DNA from 3 places in the Methylobacillus pratensis genome. Region 1 is predicted to be linked to each of the others. Evidence: riboswitches for the same ligand, from Rfam matches in the RefSeq annotation. Region 1 holds a riboswitch; each other region holds the start of a gene.

Region 1 (5,297 bases):
CCGCATCGAGCTTGCCGCGCTCGGCCAGCTGCGCCATTTCCTCGTAATAGCGGATCTCGCCCAGCCGCTCGACCTGGGAATCCGGATGGCGCCAGGCTGCGTTGTGGTGGCCGCAGCCGAACAGGAACAGGTTGATGTGCATCATGGCAGAACAAGAGCCTCTTTAGTGAATTCAGGAATGGCAGGTGCAGCGATCCTGGCTAACAGCCTTGCCGCAGACAGTACAAACATTGCGGCAAAGCAGGGCAACAACGCCAGGAAGGTTTTGTCAGCCGCTCTAGTTCTTGACCAGGCCGCCATCAACCACCAGGTTCTGCCCCGTCACAGCGCGCGACCAGGGCGAGGCGAAAAACAGCACTGCGTCGGCGAACTCTTCCGGCGTGGTGACGCGGCGCAACGGCGTGCTCGCCGCAATCAGGTCGAACACGGCATCCGGCGTGGCGGCCGAGGCGTCGGTCGTGCGCAACAGGCCGCCCGACACCATATTGACGGTGATGCCGTCAGGCCCCAGGTCCTGCGACAAGGTGCGCGTGAGGGAAAGCAGCGCCGCCTTGGCGGCTGTGTAATCGTGGTAAGGCACTACCGGATTCTGGAACAGGTTGGTGCCGATATTCACCACCCGGCCGCCGCCCTGCACGCGCATGCCGGGCAAACACGCCTGGACGGTATTGAGCGCGCCGCGCACCACGCCTTCGAATTGTTGCTGCAACCCTTCCCAGCCGAGGTCATGCGCATGCGCCCGCGCATCGCCGTTGAACTTGAAGTCAGGCAAGGCGTTGTTGACCACAACGGTGATCGGCCTACCGAAATGCGTTTGCGCCTGCTGCGCCATCGCCCGTACGGCCGCGGCATCGCTCACGTCCGCCTGGATCGCCAAGGCCCGTCCCGGCGCTTCATCCGCCAAGGCCGCCGCAGCCTCCGCGCTGTGAAGGTAGTTCACAACCACGCTCGCCCCCTGGTCGAGGAAAGCGCGGGCGATATGCCGGCCCAGCCCGCGGCCCGCGCCGGTGACGAGCACGAGTTGTTCTTGAATGGGAAGTAAGGATAGAGATGGGCTGCTCATGCGATTCCTTTGCAATGTGTCATGGCAAAGGAATGCGCAGCAAAAGAGTAAGCTGCGACAGGCATTCCTCCGCCAGTATGATCTGGATCAGGTATACGGGTGTGTTCTCAGCCCTGAAGCAGATACTGCAACAAGGCACCCCGTGCCGAAAGACAGAACCATAGCATGGAATATAAAGAATTCACATCCGGCACCATGTGAAAATCACCATGAAAATCGTTATAATCTGGCACCGAAACGGCAAAACCTTATTGGGCCGTTTCAATCCTGGGGGAGCCGCTTGCGGCTGAGAAATGGCAATTGCCATGACCCTTAATACTTGATCCAGATCATGCTGGCGAAGGGAAGGAAATAGCGCATCCATCATTGTGCGTACTCCTTGTCGTTCGTCGATTACAGGAGTCACCACGCAATGCTCAGTACACAAGCCGCCCTCGCCTGGCTAGTCTTTTTCGCCGCCATGTTCGCCATTGCCGGCATGGCCTATTCGCGCAAATTCCGCGGCAACCTTGAAGAATACATCGTCGCGCGCAACAGCCAGGGCACGCTCGCCAGCATCATGACCCTGCTGGCCTCGTCGCTGGGCGCGTGGATATTGTTCTCCCCCGCGCAGGCGGCGACCTGGGGCGGCCTGACTGCCGTGATCGGCTACGCCATCGGCGCCATGTCGCCGCGCATCGCCATGATCCCGCTCGGCAAGCGCATGCGCGAACTCATGCCCAACGGCCACTCCCTCACCGAGTTCCTGGTTGCGCGCTACGGCAAGCCCATGTACCTGCTCGCACTGACCATCATGCTGTTCTACCTGTTCATCGCCATGAGCGCCGAGATCACCGCTATCGCCAAGATGGTGACATTGCTCGCGCCCGTGCCGCTTTGGGCCACTGCCGCCATCGTGCTCGGCTTCACCCTGCTCTACACCACCTACGGCGGCCTGCGCGCCTCCATCTTCACCGACAAGGTGCAGATCGTCATCATCATCCCGTTGCTGGCGGCGCTGGTCTTCATCGGCTGGCAGGCCACCGGCGGCATTGCCCCGGTCGCGGAAAAGCTGCAGCAAACCGCGCCGCAGCTGATCAACCTTGAGGATATCGGCGGCATCAAGGCCGGGCTGACCTTTTTCGTCGCCATCCTGCTCACCGGCATCTTCCACCAAGGCAACTGGCAGCGCATCTACTCCGCCAAGGACATTCCCACCATGCGCAACGGCTTCCTGCTCGGCGGCATTCTCGTCGTGCCTTTCATCTTCATCATGGGCCTATTCGGGCTGGCCTTCATGGCGATGACACCGGATGGCGACAGCTCAGTGGCCTTGTTCAGCGTGGTCATGCCCAATATCCCGCTCTGGCTGGCCGTTGCCCTGATTCCGCTCGGCATCTCGCTGGTGATGTGCAGCGCAGACACGGCCATCAGCGCCATCTCGAGCATCGTGGCAGTGGATATCGGCCGGGTGATGCCGAAGAGCAGCGCCGCCAGCCTGATGCGCCTGTCGCGATGGCTGGTGCTGCTGGTTGCGGTTCCCGTCCTGCTCGTCGCCGCGCAAGGCTATAGCGTGCTCTACCTGTTCCTGCTCGCCGACCTGCTCTGCGCCGCCGCGGCATTCCCGGTGTTCTTCGGGCTGTTCAGCCGTTCCCACACCGGCCGCGAAGCCGTCATAGGCACCACTGCAGGGCTCGCCGCCGGCCTGTCCATGTTCCCCATGCCCAACCAGCCGGTGGCGCATTTGCTGGAATCCTTCCTGCTCGCCGCCCTGGTCCCGGTCGCCGTGATTATCCTCATGCGCCTTATCAAACGCCGCCAACAGCATTTCGACCTCACCACGCTGAACAACGGCATCCGCAAACTGGATAGCGAGCAGCTTTGAGATGACACGGCCTTGTTGACAAGTCTTTCCCGACGCGGCCATTATCTAAACCGTAAGACACCGGATATTGTCATCTAAACAACACGGGAGGATCGCATGAATACGGAATGGAACAGTATGTGGGGCGCGGTACAAACCGGCCTCGGCGACAACATGCTTCAACTGCTGGGCGCGCTGGCCATCCTCGTGCTGGGCTGGCTGTTCGCGGTGCTAGTGCGGGCCGGCGTGCGGCGCGGCCTGGGCATGGCAGGCACCAACCGCCGCTTTGCGCAATTGACCGGGCAGACCGGGAAGCCGGTGGATATCGAAAAAGGCGTGGCCGTCAGCCTGTTCTGGATCGTGCTGCTGTTCACCTTCGTCGCGGTGCTCAATTCTCTCGACCTAGCCATGGTATCCGGCCCGTTCGCCGCACTGCTCACCGAAATGTTCGCCTACGCGCCGCGCATTCTCGCAGCCCTGATACTGGCGCTGGTCGCCTGGTTGCTGGCCAGCCTGGTGCGCGCGCTCATCACGCGCGTGCTGGCGAAGACCACGCTGGATGAAAGGCTGGCCGAGCATGCCGGCATGGCGCCCATCAGCGACGGCCTGGCCCAGGCGCTGTTCTGGCTGGTGATATTGCTGTTCGTGCCGGCCGTGTTGGGGGCGCTGCAACTGCAAGGCCTGCTCGACCCGCTGCGCGACATGGTGGCAAGGGCACTCGACATCCTGCCCAATGCCGTCGCTGCGCTGGTGATCGGCGGCGTCGGCTGGATCGTCGCCACGGTGCTACGCAACCTGGTCAGCAACCTGCTGCGCACCGCCGGCGCCGACAATCTCGGCCAGCGCGCCGGCATAACGGAAACGTTGCGCCTGTCGCACGTGGGCGGCTTGCTGGTATTCATCGCGGTGTTCTTGCCGTCGCTGATCGCCGCGCTCGACGCCCTGCGCATCGAGTCGATTTCCCGCCCGGCCACCGACATGCTGTCCATGTTCCTGGCTGCCGTGCCGCACATCATCGCTGCCGGCCTAATCCTCGCGGTCACCTGGCTGGTGGGCTCGTTTGCTTCGCGCCTGCTGGCCAGTCTGCTGCAAACGCTCGGCTTCGATACCCTGCCGGCGCGCGTCGGGCTCGGCCATGCTTTTGAAGGCAAATCGGCTTCCGGTTTCGTCGGCAAGGTCGCGCTGTTCTTCGCCATGCTGTTCGCCGCGGTGGAAGCCGCCAACCAGCTCGGCTTCCTGCAGGTTGGCGACATCGTCGCCACCTTCATCCGCTTCGGCGGCGACGTGCTGCTCGGCTCGGTGATCCTGGTGATCGGCTTCTGGCTGGCCGGCTTGGCGCATGAAGCCATCGACCGCGCCGCCGGCCCCAACAGCCGCGGCCTGGCGCGAATCGCCCGCTTCGCCATCCTCGGCCTGGTGGTCGCCATGGGCCTGCGCGCCATGGGCATCGCCGACGACATCGTCAACCTGGCATTCGGCCTGACGCTAGGCGCTATTGCGGTGGCAGTTGCCCTATCCTTCGGCCTCGGCGGACGCGAGGCGGCCGGCAAGCTGATGGAACACTGGCTGGCGAAATTCCGCCAGGACGACAAGCGCGATTGAGATGATGTGAAGCAAGGCTCTTCGAGCGAAAGCCGTTCAGCGAAGCTGGACGGCTTTTTTATGAACTGCACGACAACATGGAACACCCTGCCTTGTGCCTGGCCCAATCCGGCCGCAGGGCGGCAAAACGCTCCTTGCCCTGCTGCTCGTCATAAGGCTTGCGCAGCACGTCCAGCAGCTCTTCTATCATGCTGGTATCGCCCGTGTCGGCCAGGTCTATGGCCTGTTGGGCAAGGTAGTTGCGCAGCACGTAACGCGGATTGACCCGGTTCATGGCCTCGCGCCGCTCCGCCGGGTCGCGCCCGTCCGCGAGCGTCGCCTGTGCGTATTGCTTGAGCCAGTCGCCGAACTTGGGCTTGAACGTTTCCCATAGTGCAGGGCTATAGGCTGCGCTCTGCAATACCCCCAAGTCGGGCTGGGCGGAATCCACCCAAGCCAGCCTGCGGAAAAACTCGGTCATGTCGATCTCGGCCTGGGTCATGAGGCCGAACACTTCATTGAGCAAGGGCTCATAGTCGTCGCGCCATGCGCTGAAGCCGAACTTGGCGGCCAGCACGGCGCCCCATTCCTTGTTGTAGGCCTGGTCGTAAAGCATGAGGCCTTCGTCGTAGATCTCGCGCTCGGGCTTCAAGGCATATAGCGCCTGCGCCAGGCGCTCCAGGTTCCAGCGCGCGATGTCGGGCTGGCGGCCGAAGCAATAGCGGCGGCCTGCCGCGTCGGTGGTGTTGGGAGTCCAGCCCGGGTCGAAGTTGTCCACCCAGCCGTATGGGCCGTAATCGATGGTCAGGC
Region 2 (5,297 bases), on a different contig from region 1:
TGTAGCGTGCGCCCAGGTTCAGCACGTGGTAGCCCTCCACTTTCCTGTTCAATGCCGCTATCTCGTTGTTCGGCGCGAAGTTTTTGCTGGATGAGTAGAGCCATGTCGCGTTCAGTTTAAGGGCTGGCAAACCTGGCCAAGTATATTCGCTATACACCGCTGACTTGAACCTTGGCACGTTCCCGACCTGCTTGCCCTCGATGCGCGCATCGTCCGTGCCTTCGGCCTTGGCCTGCAGCGCGGTAAAGCTGGCGCCCAGCATCCAGTCGCGCGTGACACGCCCCTGTGCGGCGAATTCCAAGCCACGGTTGACCTGCGTGCCGTTGATGACATAGGTCGGCGTGGCATCGACGTATTCGTGGTTGCGCTTGATCTGGAATACGGCGGCAGACAGGCTGACATTGCTTGTCACGTCAGCTTTCACGCCGAGTTCAAGCTGCCTGGACCTGCTGGGGTCCATGATGATTTCGGCGTTGGTGGTGCCGGTCGGCGCCGTGCCGCCCGGTTCCAGGCCTTGCGAATACGAGCCGTAAACCGCCAGTGACGGCTGAAGGTTGTAGAGCAGGGCGAAGCTCGGCAAGACAAAATCGTCATCCGTACGCCGCGTCGTCTCGCCCGAGGCATTGAACTGGTCGCGCTTGAGCTGCACGTAGCGCACGCCAGCGTGCAACCTGAGTTGGTCAGTGAGCGCCATGACATCCTGCACGAATATTGCACGCTCCTCATCCTTGCGGCGCAAATGCACCGGATTGACGTCGGCGAGCGCGAAATTATCGTAGTAGACCGGATTATAGATATTGCTTTCGCCGACATAGTTGAATACGTAATCGGCAAAGTGGTCGCGACGGTTCAGCGTGGATACGCCTGTGGTCAGCTCGTGGCGCACGCCGCCTGTCGTGAAGCTCCCCTGCAGCAGGGCCTGGGTCGTCGTGATCGAGCGCTTGTCGTTCTTGCGGCGCAAGTCGTACATCGAATAGCCGCCGTCGCTGCAATAGCCGACGATCAGCCCTTGCGCCTGGCAGCCGGAAGGCAAGGTCACCGCATCATCACGATGCAAGGTCGATTGGTTGGCTTGCAGGATGGTGCGCCAATCGTCATTCAACGCATAGTCGAATTTCACGCCGAGGTTGTAGCTGTCATCGACGACGGGACGGCTCCAGGACTGGTCATTGAGCATCTGCTTGGCGCGGATGCCGGTCGGAATGCGTTGCTCCGGCCCGAGCAACTGGAACCCGGGCACGGTCAGTTGCGACTTGTGCTGGTAGTCGAGATCAAGCTGCAACAGCGCGCGTTCGCTCAGCCGGAAGTCAAACGCGCCCGAAATGAAGTTGCGGTTGCCTGTCGAGCCGTCGACATACGACTTGATGTCTTCCGCCGCGGCATTGATGCGGTAACCGAAGACGCCGTCCTCGGAGCGCCCGCCCAGGTCTACCGCGCCGTACACCGTGCCGCGTTCACGCACCTCGAACGTTGCCGAACGCAGCGGAGCGTCGGTAGGGCGCTTGGTCACGTAGTTGAGCATGCCGCCCGACGCGGCGATCCCTGCCTGCAGGCCGGCGAGGCCTTTCAGTATCTCGATGCGCTCCTTGTTTTCCATCGGCACCCTGGCCTGCGCAAGAATCACCATGCCGTCCTTGCGATAGTTGGCGCCCTGGTCGAGCACGAAGCCGCGGATCGCGAACCAGTCGGCCAGGCCGACCGCGTTGTAGGAGTTTTGCACGCTGGCATCCCACTTCACCGCGTCGGTCGCGGAGCGTACGCTGCGGTCCTGCATCTGCTCCTGCGTGATCACGTTGACCGATGCTGGCGTTTGCAGCAACGATGTTTCAGGGAAGCTGCCGATGCTGGCGCGGCGCGCCACGCCATCAGTCGATGCGGAGGTGACGACGACCTCCGGCAGTGCGTTATCGCTGTTATCGGCGGTCTGTGCCAGCGCGGCAGGCGCATAAGCGCAGGCAACGGCCAGCATGCTGAGTTTTTGACGGAAAGTAAAAGCAGGCATTGTGTGTTCACTCGCGTTGAGGAAAAGCACGCGCAGGAACGGACAAAGGGCCTACCTCGGGGGAAATGAATCGACTTTGAGTGGCTTTGCGCTTTCCTACGCTGGCATTATCCAGGTCAGGTTCAAGGGTATGTCTCACCCGAAGATCGGCTCTTCAGGACCCCTAGCGTGGGTCGTATACTAACAAAGAATGCGCGGAAAATGCCAATTTTCGTTGCAAACAGGGTTGCATGCTACGCATGTAGCCAATTAACGCGTGCTCAATCGGGTCGTACGGAAAAGTGTGCAACGCCATTCAATGGAGAGAGGCGGGGGAAGGAGCTTCCGGCCACAGCAAGTGCAGGTGCGGCAGCACATTATGCTCGCCGATCTGGCTGGTGAGCCCCGCGCGGCGCAGCTTTTCCAGGATGTTGGGCCTGGCCTCGGCGATCACCAGCCGGATCTGGTGCTGTCTGCAAGTGTCCAGCAGGTTCCACAATGCCTGCATGCCGGTGGCGTCCATGATCGGCACGCGCGACATTCTCAGCACAATGGTGTCGGTATCCTCGCGCAGGGTTTGCAGGCGGTGCTGCAAGTGCTCGGCAGCACCGAAGAAGAACGGCCCTTCCAGGCGATAGACCAGCGTGCTCGATGGCAGGCGCCATTCGCGCTGGCCGTATTCCTGCTGCAAGTCATCGTCACTCAGTTGCGTCACGTTCACCGTGTCCGCCATGCGCTTCATGAACAACAATGCGGCAAGCACGACGCCGATATTGACGGCAATCACCAGGTCGCTGAACACGGTGAGCAGGAAGGTGATCAGCAGCACCGCCACATCCGCGCGCGGCGCTGTCCTCGCCATGTGCAGGAAGCGATGCGCCTCGCTCATGTTGTAGGCCACCACGAACAGGATGGCCGCGAGCGCCGCCAGCGGGATATTCACGGCCAATGGCGCCAGCAAGACCACGATCAAGACCAAGGTGACCGCATGCACGATGCCGGATAACGGGCTGTTGGCCCCGTTGCGGATATTGGTCGCGGTGCGGGCCAGCGCGCCGGTGGCGGCGAACCCGCCGAACAATGGCGAGGCGATGTTGGCAATGCCCTGCCCGATCAGTTCCTGGTTGGATTGGTGGCGCGTGCCTGCCATATTGTCGGCAACGACGGCCGAGAGCAACGACTCGATGGCGCCAAGCAGCGCAATGGTGAAGGCTGGGCCGATCAGCTCTATCATGACGGCAGGGCTGATGCCCTCGGGCAGGGCAAAATGCGGCAAAGCCTGCGGGATGCCGCCGAACGCGCTGCCTATGGTGGCAACCTGTTCAGGTTGAAAGACAGACTGCACGATAGTGGCCGCCACGATCGCGACCAAGGGGCCGGGAATTTTTTTCAGATAGCGGTTGGACAGGAGCAGCACTGCCAGCGTGAACACGCCAAGCAATGCGGTCTGCCATTGCAGCTGCGGCAGGGCTTCCAACAGGTGCCAGAGTTTCTCGTGGAAGTGATGCGAGGCTTGGGGCGTGAGGCCGAAAAAATCCTGCCATTGCCCGACGAAGATGATGACGGCGATCCCGCTGGTGAAACCGATGATCACCGGTTCCGGGATATAGCGGATCACGCTGCCCATGCGCGTCAGCCCCATGACGAGCAGCATGATGCCCGCCATCAGAGTGGCGATCTGCAGGCCTGCAATGCCGTATTTTGCCGTAATGCCGGACAGGATGACGATGAACGCCCCTGTCGGCCCGGTAATCTGCAGGCGGCTGCCGCCGAACAGGGAGGCCAGCGTGCCGGCGACAATCGCCGTGTACAAGCCTTGCTCGGGCTTGGCGCCGGAGGCGATCGCGAACGCCATGGCGAGAGGAAGGGCGACGACCCCGACGATCAGCCCCGACATGATGTTGCGGGACCAATACCGGCGCGAGAGCAGGCCGGCACGCTTGGCTTCAAGAATGGCGATCATGGTGTAAAGGCATGGCAAGGGATGTAATCGACAGGCATATCATAGCCTTTTCGCCGCAAGATTACCGAGGCTTAGAGCCGCTAACAAAACCCTTCTGGCGTTGTTGCTCTGCCTTGCCGTACTAGTTGTACTGTCTGCAGCAGAGCGTCTAGCCAGAATCGCTTCGCTGGGTTTTGTTCGCGGCTCTTAAAGTGATTCGACAAAATCCAGCAGCAATTGCCGGTCCAGCGGAGACATCTGCTGCACCATGTTGCGGGACTCCTGCGCCTCGCCGCCGTGCCACAGGATGGCTTCCAGGATAGTCCTGGCGCGGCCATCGTGCAGGAAGCCTGCGTTCGGCTCCACCTGCTTCGCGAGGCCGATCCCCCAGAGCGGCGGGGTGCGCCACTCGCTGCCAGTGGCGGAAAAGTCCGGGCGGTGGTCCGCCAGTTCCGGCCCCATGTCGTGCAACAGCAGGTCCGTGTAGGGGGCGATGCTTTGGTTGCCCAGTGCGGCCAGCCTGGGGAATTCGTTTGTCCTGACTTCAGGCAGGTGGCAGGCCGCGCATTGCGCCTGGCGGAACAGTGCGGCGCCCCGTTGCACCCGCGAATCTTCCTGATGGCGCGGCGAGGGCACGGCAAGCGCCAACTGGTAGAGCTCCATTTGCGCGAGCTGGGTCGCCGTGATTTCTGGCGTGCCCGATACGGGGGCGTGCTGGCAGGCTGTTTGACCTTCGGCGCAATTGCCATGGGGAAACAAGTAGGAGGACAAGCCCATATCGCCGGCCAGAGCGCTTGCCGTCTGCTCGCGCAGCGTCGCCACATTGGCCTTCCAGCCAAAGCGCCCGATCACGTGTCGTTGCTGCTCCATGCTCCAGACGCGGTTGAGCCTTCCATTGATCTTGCCGGGCTTGGGCTGCGATTCCAGTGCCATCAGGGTGCTGTCCGCAATGGCTTCGAGCAGGCCCATGCCATAGATGGCGGGCGCGATGCGGGCCGAGGTTTGCAGGTCGTCCGGTAGCGGGCCATAGGCCAGGTTGCTGAATGTGATGGTCGGTTTGCGCAGGCGCACGCGCTCTCCGCCGTTCAATGATATTTCGCTTTCCTCGTAACGCACATGGGCGCGGCCTTCGGCCTCGACGCCAGGCGCGCCGAATTCCTGTAACTGGTCGCCATATAATGGATGGGGCTGCGGGCCGCCTTTAGGTGCCTTGCCAGGGACGCTCAGGCGGACCAGCATGGCGCGCATGGATTCTTCCGGGCCGTCAGGCGCGAAGCCGCGCCCGTTCTTGGCATGACAGGCAATGCAGGAGTTACGGTTATACAAAGGCCCCAGCCCGGCAATATCGCGGTCTTGCGCCGGGGAAATGATCCA
Region 3 (5,297 bases), on a different contig from region 1:
CATGTTTTCCTTGATCATGTGCATGGGCACGTGGCCAGGGCCTTCGATCATGGTCTGCACGTCATGCTTCCAGGCAATCTGGGTCAATTCACCCAAGGTTCTCAGCTCGGCAAACTGGGCTTCGTCATTGGCATCGTAGATCGAGCCGGGACGCAGGCCGTCGCCGAGCGAAAAACTGACGTCATAGGCCTTCATGATCTCGCAGATGTCCTCGAAATGCTCATAGAGGAAAGACTCTTTATGATGCGCCAGGCACCACTTCGCCATGATGGAGCCGCCGCGGCTGACAATCCCAGTCATGCGCTTAGCGGTCATCGGGATGTATTGCAAACGCACGCCGGCATGGATGGTGAAGTAATCCACGCCCTGCTCCGCCTGCTCAATCAAAGTATCGCGAAAGATTTCCCAAGTGAGGTCCTCGGCCTTGCCGTTGACCTTCTCCAGCGCCTGGTAAATCGGGACTGTGCCAATCGGGACTGGGGAGTTGCGGATGATCCACTCACGAGTTTCGTGGATGTTCTTGCCGGTGGACAGGTCCATCACGGTATCGCCGCCCCAGCGGGTGCCCCAAACCATCTTCTCCACCTCTTCGCCTATGCTTGAACTCACGGCGGAATTGCCGATATTGGCATTGATCTTCACGAGGAAATTGCGGCCGATGATCATCGGCTCGATTTCAGGGTGGTTGATGTTGGCGGGAATGATCGCCCGGCCGCGCGCCACTTCGTCCCGGACGAACTCAGGCGTGATGGTTTCAGGAATGGAAGCACCGAAATGGTGTCCGGCATGCTGGGTCTGTAAAAGCTCACTCATGCCTTCGCGGCGCTGGTTCTCGCGGATGGCGATGAACTCCATCTCCGGGGTGATGATGCCCTGGCGCGCATAGTGCATCTGCGACACGTTTCTGCCTGCCTTGGCGCGCAGCGGCTTGCGGTGCAGGTTGAAGCGCATGTCGGCCAGCTTGGGGTCGTTCAGCCGTTCCAGCCCGTAGCTGGAAGTCGGGCCGTCCAGTTGCTCGGTATCGCCGCGCTCGGCAATCCAGCCAGCGCGCAAGGCGGGCAAACCGTTACGGATGTCGATACTGACTTCAGGATCGGTGTAAGGACCGGAAGTGTCGTAGACAATCACCGGCGGGTTCTTCTCGGCGCCGAATGCCGACGGCGTATCCGACAGGCTGATCTCGCGGAAAGGAACGCGGATGTCGGGGCGCGAGCCTTCGATATAGATCTTGCGGGAATTGGTAAAAGGCTGCGTTGCGCCAGGGTCGACCTGGGCGGTGGCATTGAGGAAATTCTGCTGCAGGTTTTTGTCGGTGGCGTTCATTCAAGTCTCCAAAATGCGGGAAGCGTTTTTGGAGTACCGACAGGGGAATAAAAATAGAAATCACCCCATCAAACCAAACTGCGCTTCCCTACGGTGGGATAATCCACATCAGGTTCAAAGGGTAATTCTCACTGCCATTGCATGCCTCAGCGTGCAACAGCAGACCCCTAGCGATGGAAGGAATGTACGTTAAAACCCTGATTCGATCAAGATTATTGTGGACAATGCACAGTTGATGCAGAGCAGCATGTGCCTAAAGCTGGCAGGTCACGCGATCCAGCTTGAAACTCTGCCGTCTGGCGCTATAATCGGCAGACCGATAGCCATGCGATGGATAAGGACAATTGCGATGCACCATGATGTAGAACAAGCCCGCTTCAACATGATAGAGCAGCAGATCCGCCCCTGGGAGGTGCTTGACGGCACCGTGCTCGACCTTCTGGGCCGCGTGCCGCGCGAAGCGTTTGTCCCCGAGCAATATCGCGGCTTGGCGTTTGCCGATATCGAAATCCCCATCGGTTTCGGCCAGACCATGCTTTCCCCCAAGATGGAAGGCCGCGTCCTGCAGTCGCTGGAAATCAAGCCGACCGATAAAGTGCTGGAAATCGGCACCGGCAGCGGCTACTTCACCGCCTTGCTTGCCTCCCTAGCGCAAGAGGTGCACAGCATCGAGATCAACGCCGAGCTTAGCCACCAGGCAAATGCGAGGCTGCTCCAGCAACAAATCAGCAATGTGACGCTGCATGTAGGCGACGGCGCGCGCGGGTGGCCGGACAACGGCCCTTATGACGTGATCGTTTTCACTGGTTCGTTGGCGCTGCCACCGCTGGCAACCAAACAACTGCATATCGGCGGCAGGCTGTTTGCCGTCATCGGTGAACCTCCGGTGATGGAAGCCACCATCGTGCGGCGGATCAGCGAAGACAGTTTGCGGCAGGACGTGATTTTCGAGACCACGCTCCCTCAGCTCGAAAACGCCCCTCAGCCGGAAAAATTCAGCTTCTAAGTAGATCAAACGGGAGCTTAGCTCCCGTTTTATTGTACTGCCAATCAAGTAGCATAGACGCTTGCGTCAGAGTCGCGTTCTCCTGCAAACCTGCTTAACTAGCTCTCGATTCTTCCCTTGCTCAAACTACAAATTGACACCGTTAAGTTAACAGCGTTTAATAATCATCCTTGATGATGTCCATGTTTCCAGCGCATGCCTCCTAGAGTCAAAACCTTAGAAGAACGCCAGCAATTGCAGAAGCTGATTCTCGACGCCGCCCGCGACCTGTTTGTACAGCATGGCGTGGAGGCAGTCTCCATGCGCGAGATCGCCAAACGGGTCGGCTATTCGCCCACCACCATCTATTTGTATTTCAAGGACAAGAACGACCTGTTGCAAACCTTGTGCGATCACGACTCCCTGATATTGGCGAACGACCTGCGCAATATCAATGCAGACGCGGCGCCCGACGCAGTACAGCAGTTGAAGGAGCTCTGCAGCGCCTATTCCCGTTTCGCCTTGGCCTATCCCAATCACTACCGCTTCATGTTCATGACGCCCAAGCCAAGCAACAGCAAGGACAAATCCAAGCTGCGCCAAGGCAATATCGAGCAGGACGCTTACGCCTTACTGCGCTCGATGGTGCAGCAGGCATTTGAACAACAGGTATTCCGTGCCGACCTGGCCAACATGGACCTGATCGCCCAGACGTTATGGGCGGGCATCCATGGGGTATGCGCCCTGGAAATCGGCATGGCGGGAGACGACTGGGTTGACTGGCAGCCAATAGACCAGCGCGTTTCCCTCATGCAAAACGCCATGATCCAAGGCCTCACCAGGCCCCATTCCAAGCACTAGGTATCGATATGCCTCTACCATTCTCCCGAACACAAATTAATCCATGGCTGTTGACGCTCGCCATCCCGGCATTGGTTGCCTGCCAGAAGCCGTCATCTGAAACGCCGCCACCGAGGCCCGCCCTCGTCATGCAGCTAGATGCCGCACAGCATAGCGACCATGGCCAGTGGCTTATCGGCGAAGTGCGTCCTCGCTATGAGTCGGCTCAAGGCTTCCGCATTGCCGGCAAGATCATCCAGCGTCACGTGGAAATCGGCGACCATGTCAAGAAGAGACAAGTACTGGCGCGGCTGGATGCCGAGGACAACAGGCTGTCGCTAGCATCCGCCCAGGCCGCATTGCATTCCGCAGAGGCGCAGCTGGCACTGGCTGAGGCCGACAGCAAGCGCCAGCGGCAGCTGTTCGAGCAGCGCTTCATTTCCGCGGCAGCGCTGGATTCGGTTGAAACGCGCCTGAAATCGAGCCTGGCCCAGGTACAGCAGGCGCAAGCGCAGGTCCGGGTTGCAAGCAACCAGGCGCAATACACCACGCTGGCCGCAGAACGAGACGGTATCGTTACCGCCATCGACGCAGAGCCTGGGCAGGTAGTGAATCCCGGCCAGGTGATTGCCCGAGTAGCCGTGCCGGGAGCACTGGAAGTGCAGATCGCCGTCCCGGAATCCCGCATGCAAAACATCAAGGTAGGAGAAAGCGCTGTCGTGCGCCTCTGGTCGAACCGCGACCAGACCTACCAGGGACGCATCAGGGAAATCGCCCCCGCCGCCGATCCTGCGACCCGCACCTTCAAGACCCAGGTATCGTTGCTGGATGCCGACGACAAGGTGCAAATCGGCATGACGGCAGGCGCACGGCTGGGAGGCGAGCAACACGAATTCGTGCTGCCCAGCACCGCCGTGTCGGAGCAACATGGCCAGGCGCAGGTTTGGGTCGTGGAGGCGAACAATCAAGTGCATTCGCGGGCGGTCGGCATAGGCAGCTATAGCGAGCAGGGAGTCAGCATCGTTTCCGGGCTCAAGGGCGATGAAACCCTCGTCGTCACGGGTGTGCATACCCTCAACGAAGGGCAAGTGGTCACTCCGGTCAAAACCGAGGTCAACCAATGAACGACCAGCGCCAATCCTTCAATCTCTCAAGCTGGGCGCTCGAGCATCGCAGCCTGGTGCTTTACTTCATGCTGGTGCTGACCCTGGCCGGCATGCTGGCCTATACCAAGCTCGGACAGTCGGAGGACCCGCCCTTCACCTTCAAGGTGATGGTGGTGCGCACGATGTGGCCAGGCGCCAGCACCCACGAAGTGGAGCAGCAGGTCACCGACAAACTCGAAAAGAAGCTGCAGGAGCTGCCCTACCTCGATATCCTGCGCAGTTACTCACGCCCTGGGGAATCCCTGATTTTCATCCTGGCCAAGGACTCCACGCCGCCATCCGCCGTGCCGGATGTCTGGTACCAGGCGAGAAAAAAGATCGGCGATATCCGCAATACATTGCCGGACGGCATTCAAGGCCCGTTCTTCAATGACGAGTTCGGCGACGTCTACGGCAACCTCTACGCCCTGCACGGGGAAGGCTATGACTATGCCAGGTTGAAGGAACAAGCCGAATCCATCCGCGGCGAGTTGCTCAAGATCAAGGATGTCGCCAAGGTGGAATTTTTCGGTGAGCAACCGCAGCGCATCTATGTCGAGCTGGCCAATGCCAAGCTGGCGACGCTGGGCATCAGCACCAGCATCCTGCTGGAAACGCTGCAGCAACAGAACCAGGTCAATAGCGCCGGGGCTTACGACAGCGGGCCGGAGCATATCCGGCTTGCGGTGAGCGGGCGCTTCGACCGGCTGGACAACTTGCGCGAGTTGAAACTGCGCGCCAACGGCAACGAGTTCCGCCTTGGCGACATCGCCAAGATCTACCGGGGATTTGAAGACCCGCCCACTGCGCGCGTGCGCTACATGGGCAAGGAAACCCTATTGCTCGGGGTCGCCATGAACCATGGCGGCGACATTATCCAGCTCGGCCATTCGCTGGATAACGCCGTCGCGCGCATCGACGCCCAGCTCCCGGTCGGCCTCAGCCTGGACACCGTCTCGTCCCAGCCCCGGGCCGTTGTCCACTCCGTCGATGACTTCGTCCGC

What was found. Region 1 has a riboswitch for thiamine pyrophosphate ahead of ACW4YW_RS11940 (sodium:solute symporter family transporter). Riboswitches for the same ligand answer to the same signal wherever they lie in the genome.
Region 2: it holds a riboswitch for thiamine pyrophosphate, as region 1 does, so the genes downstream of both, ACW4YW_RS10285 (TonB-dependent siderophore receptor) here and ACW4YW_RS11940 (sodium:solute symporter family transporter) in region 1, are expected to answer to the same signal.
Region 3: it holds a riboswitch for thiamine pyrophosphate, as region 1 does, so the genes downstream of both, thiC (phosphomethylpyrimidine synthase ThiC) here and ACW4YW_RS11940 (sodium:solute symporter family transporter) in region 1, are expected to answer to the same signal.

What each region holds. Positions count from the first base shown of each region.
Region 1 is NZ_JBSUSR010000005.1:222,729-228,025, forward strand. Features, by position in the region: gene ACW4YW_RS11930 (LLM class flavin-dependent oxidoreductase) at 1-145, opposite strand, end outside; gene ACW4YW_RS11935 (3-oxoacyl-ACP reductase) at 278-1,063, opposite strand; TPP riboswitch at 1,111-1,216, opposite strand; TPP riboswitch at 1,323-1,426, shown strand; gene ACW4YW_RS11940 (sodium:solute symporter family transporter) at 1,476-2,927, shown strand; gene ACW4YW_RS11945 (mechanosensitive ion channel) at 3,024-4,508, shown strand; gene ACW4YW_RS11950 (protein adenylyltransferase SelO) at 4,567-5,297, opposite strand, start outside.
Region 2 is NZ_JBSUSR010000004.1:161,001-166,297, reverse strand. Features, by position in the region: gene ACW4YW_RS10285 (TonB-dependent siderophore receptor) at 1-2,002, opposite strand, end outside; TPP riboswitch at 2,079-2,177, opposite strand; gene ACW4YW_RS10280 (SulP family inorganic anion transporter) at 2,298-3,944, opposite strand; gene ACW4YW_RS10275 (di-heme oxidoreductase family protein) at 4,131-5,297, opposite strand, start outside.
Region 3 is NZ_JBSUSR010000002.1:269,638-274,934, forward strand. Features, by position in the region: gene thiC (phosphomethylpyrimidine synthase ThiC) at 1-1,323, opposite strand, end outside; TPP riboswitch at 1,392-1,502, opposite strand; gene ACW4YW_RS05910 (protein-L-isoaspartate O-methyltransferase family protein) at 1,673-2,329, shown strand; gene ACW4YW_RS05915 (TetR/AcrR family transcriptional regulator) at 2,525-3,169, shown strand; gene ACW4YW_RS05920 (efflux RND transporter periplasmic adaptor subunit) at 3,178-4,272, shown strand; gene ACW4YW_RS05925 (efflux RND transporter permease subunit) at 4,269-5,297, shown strand, end outside.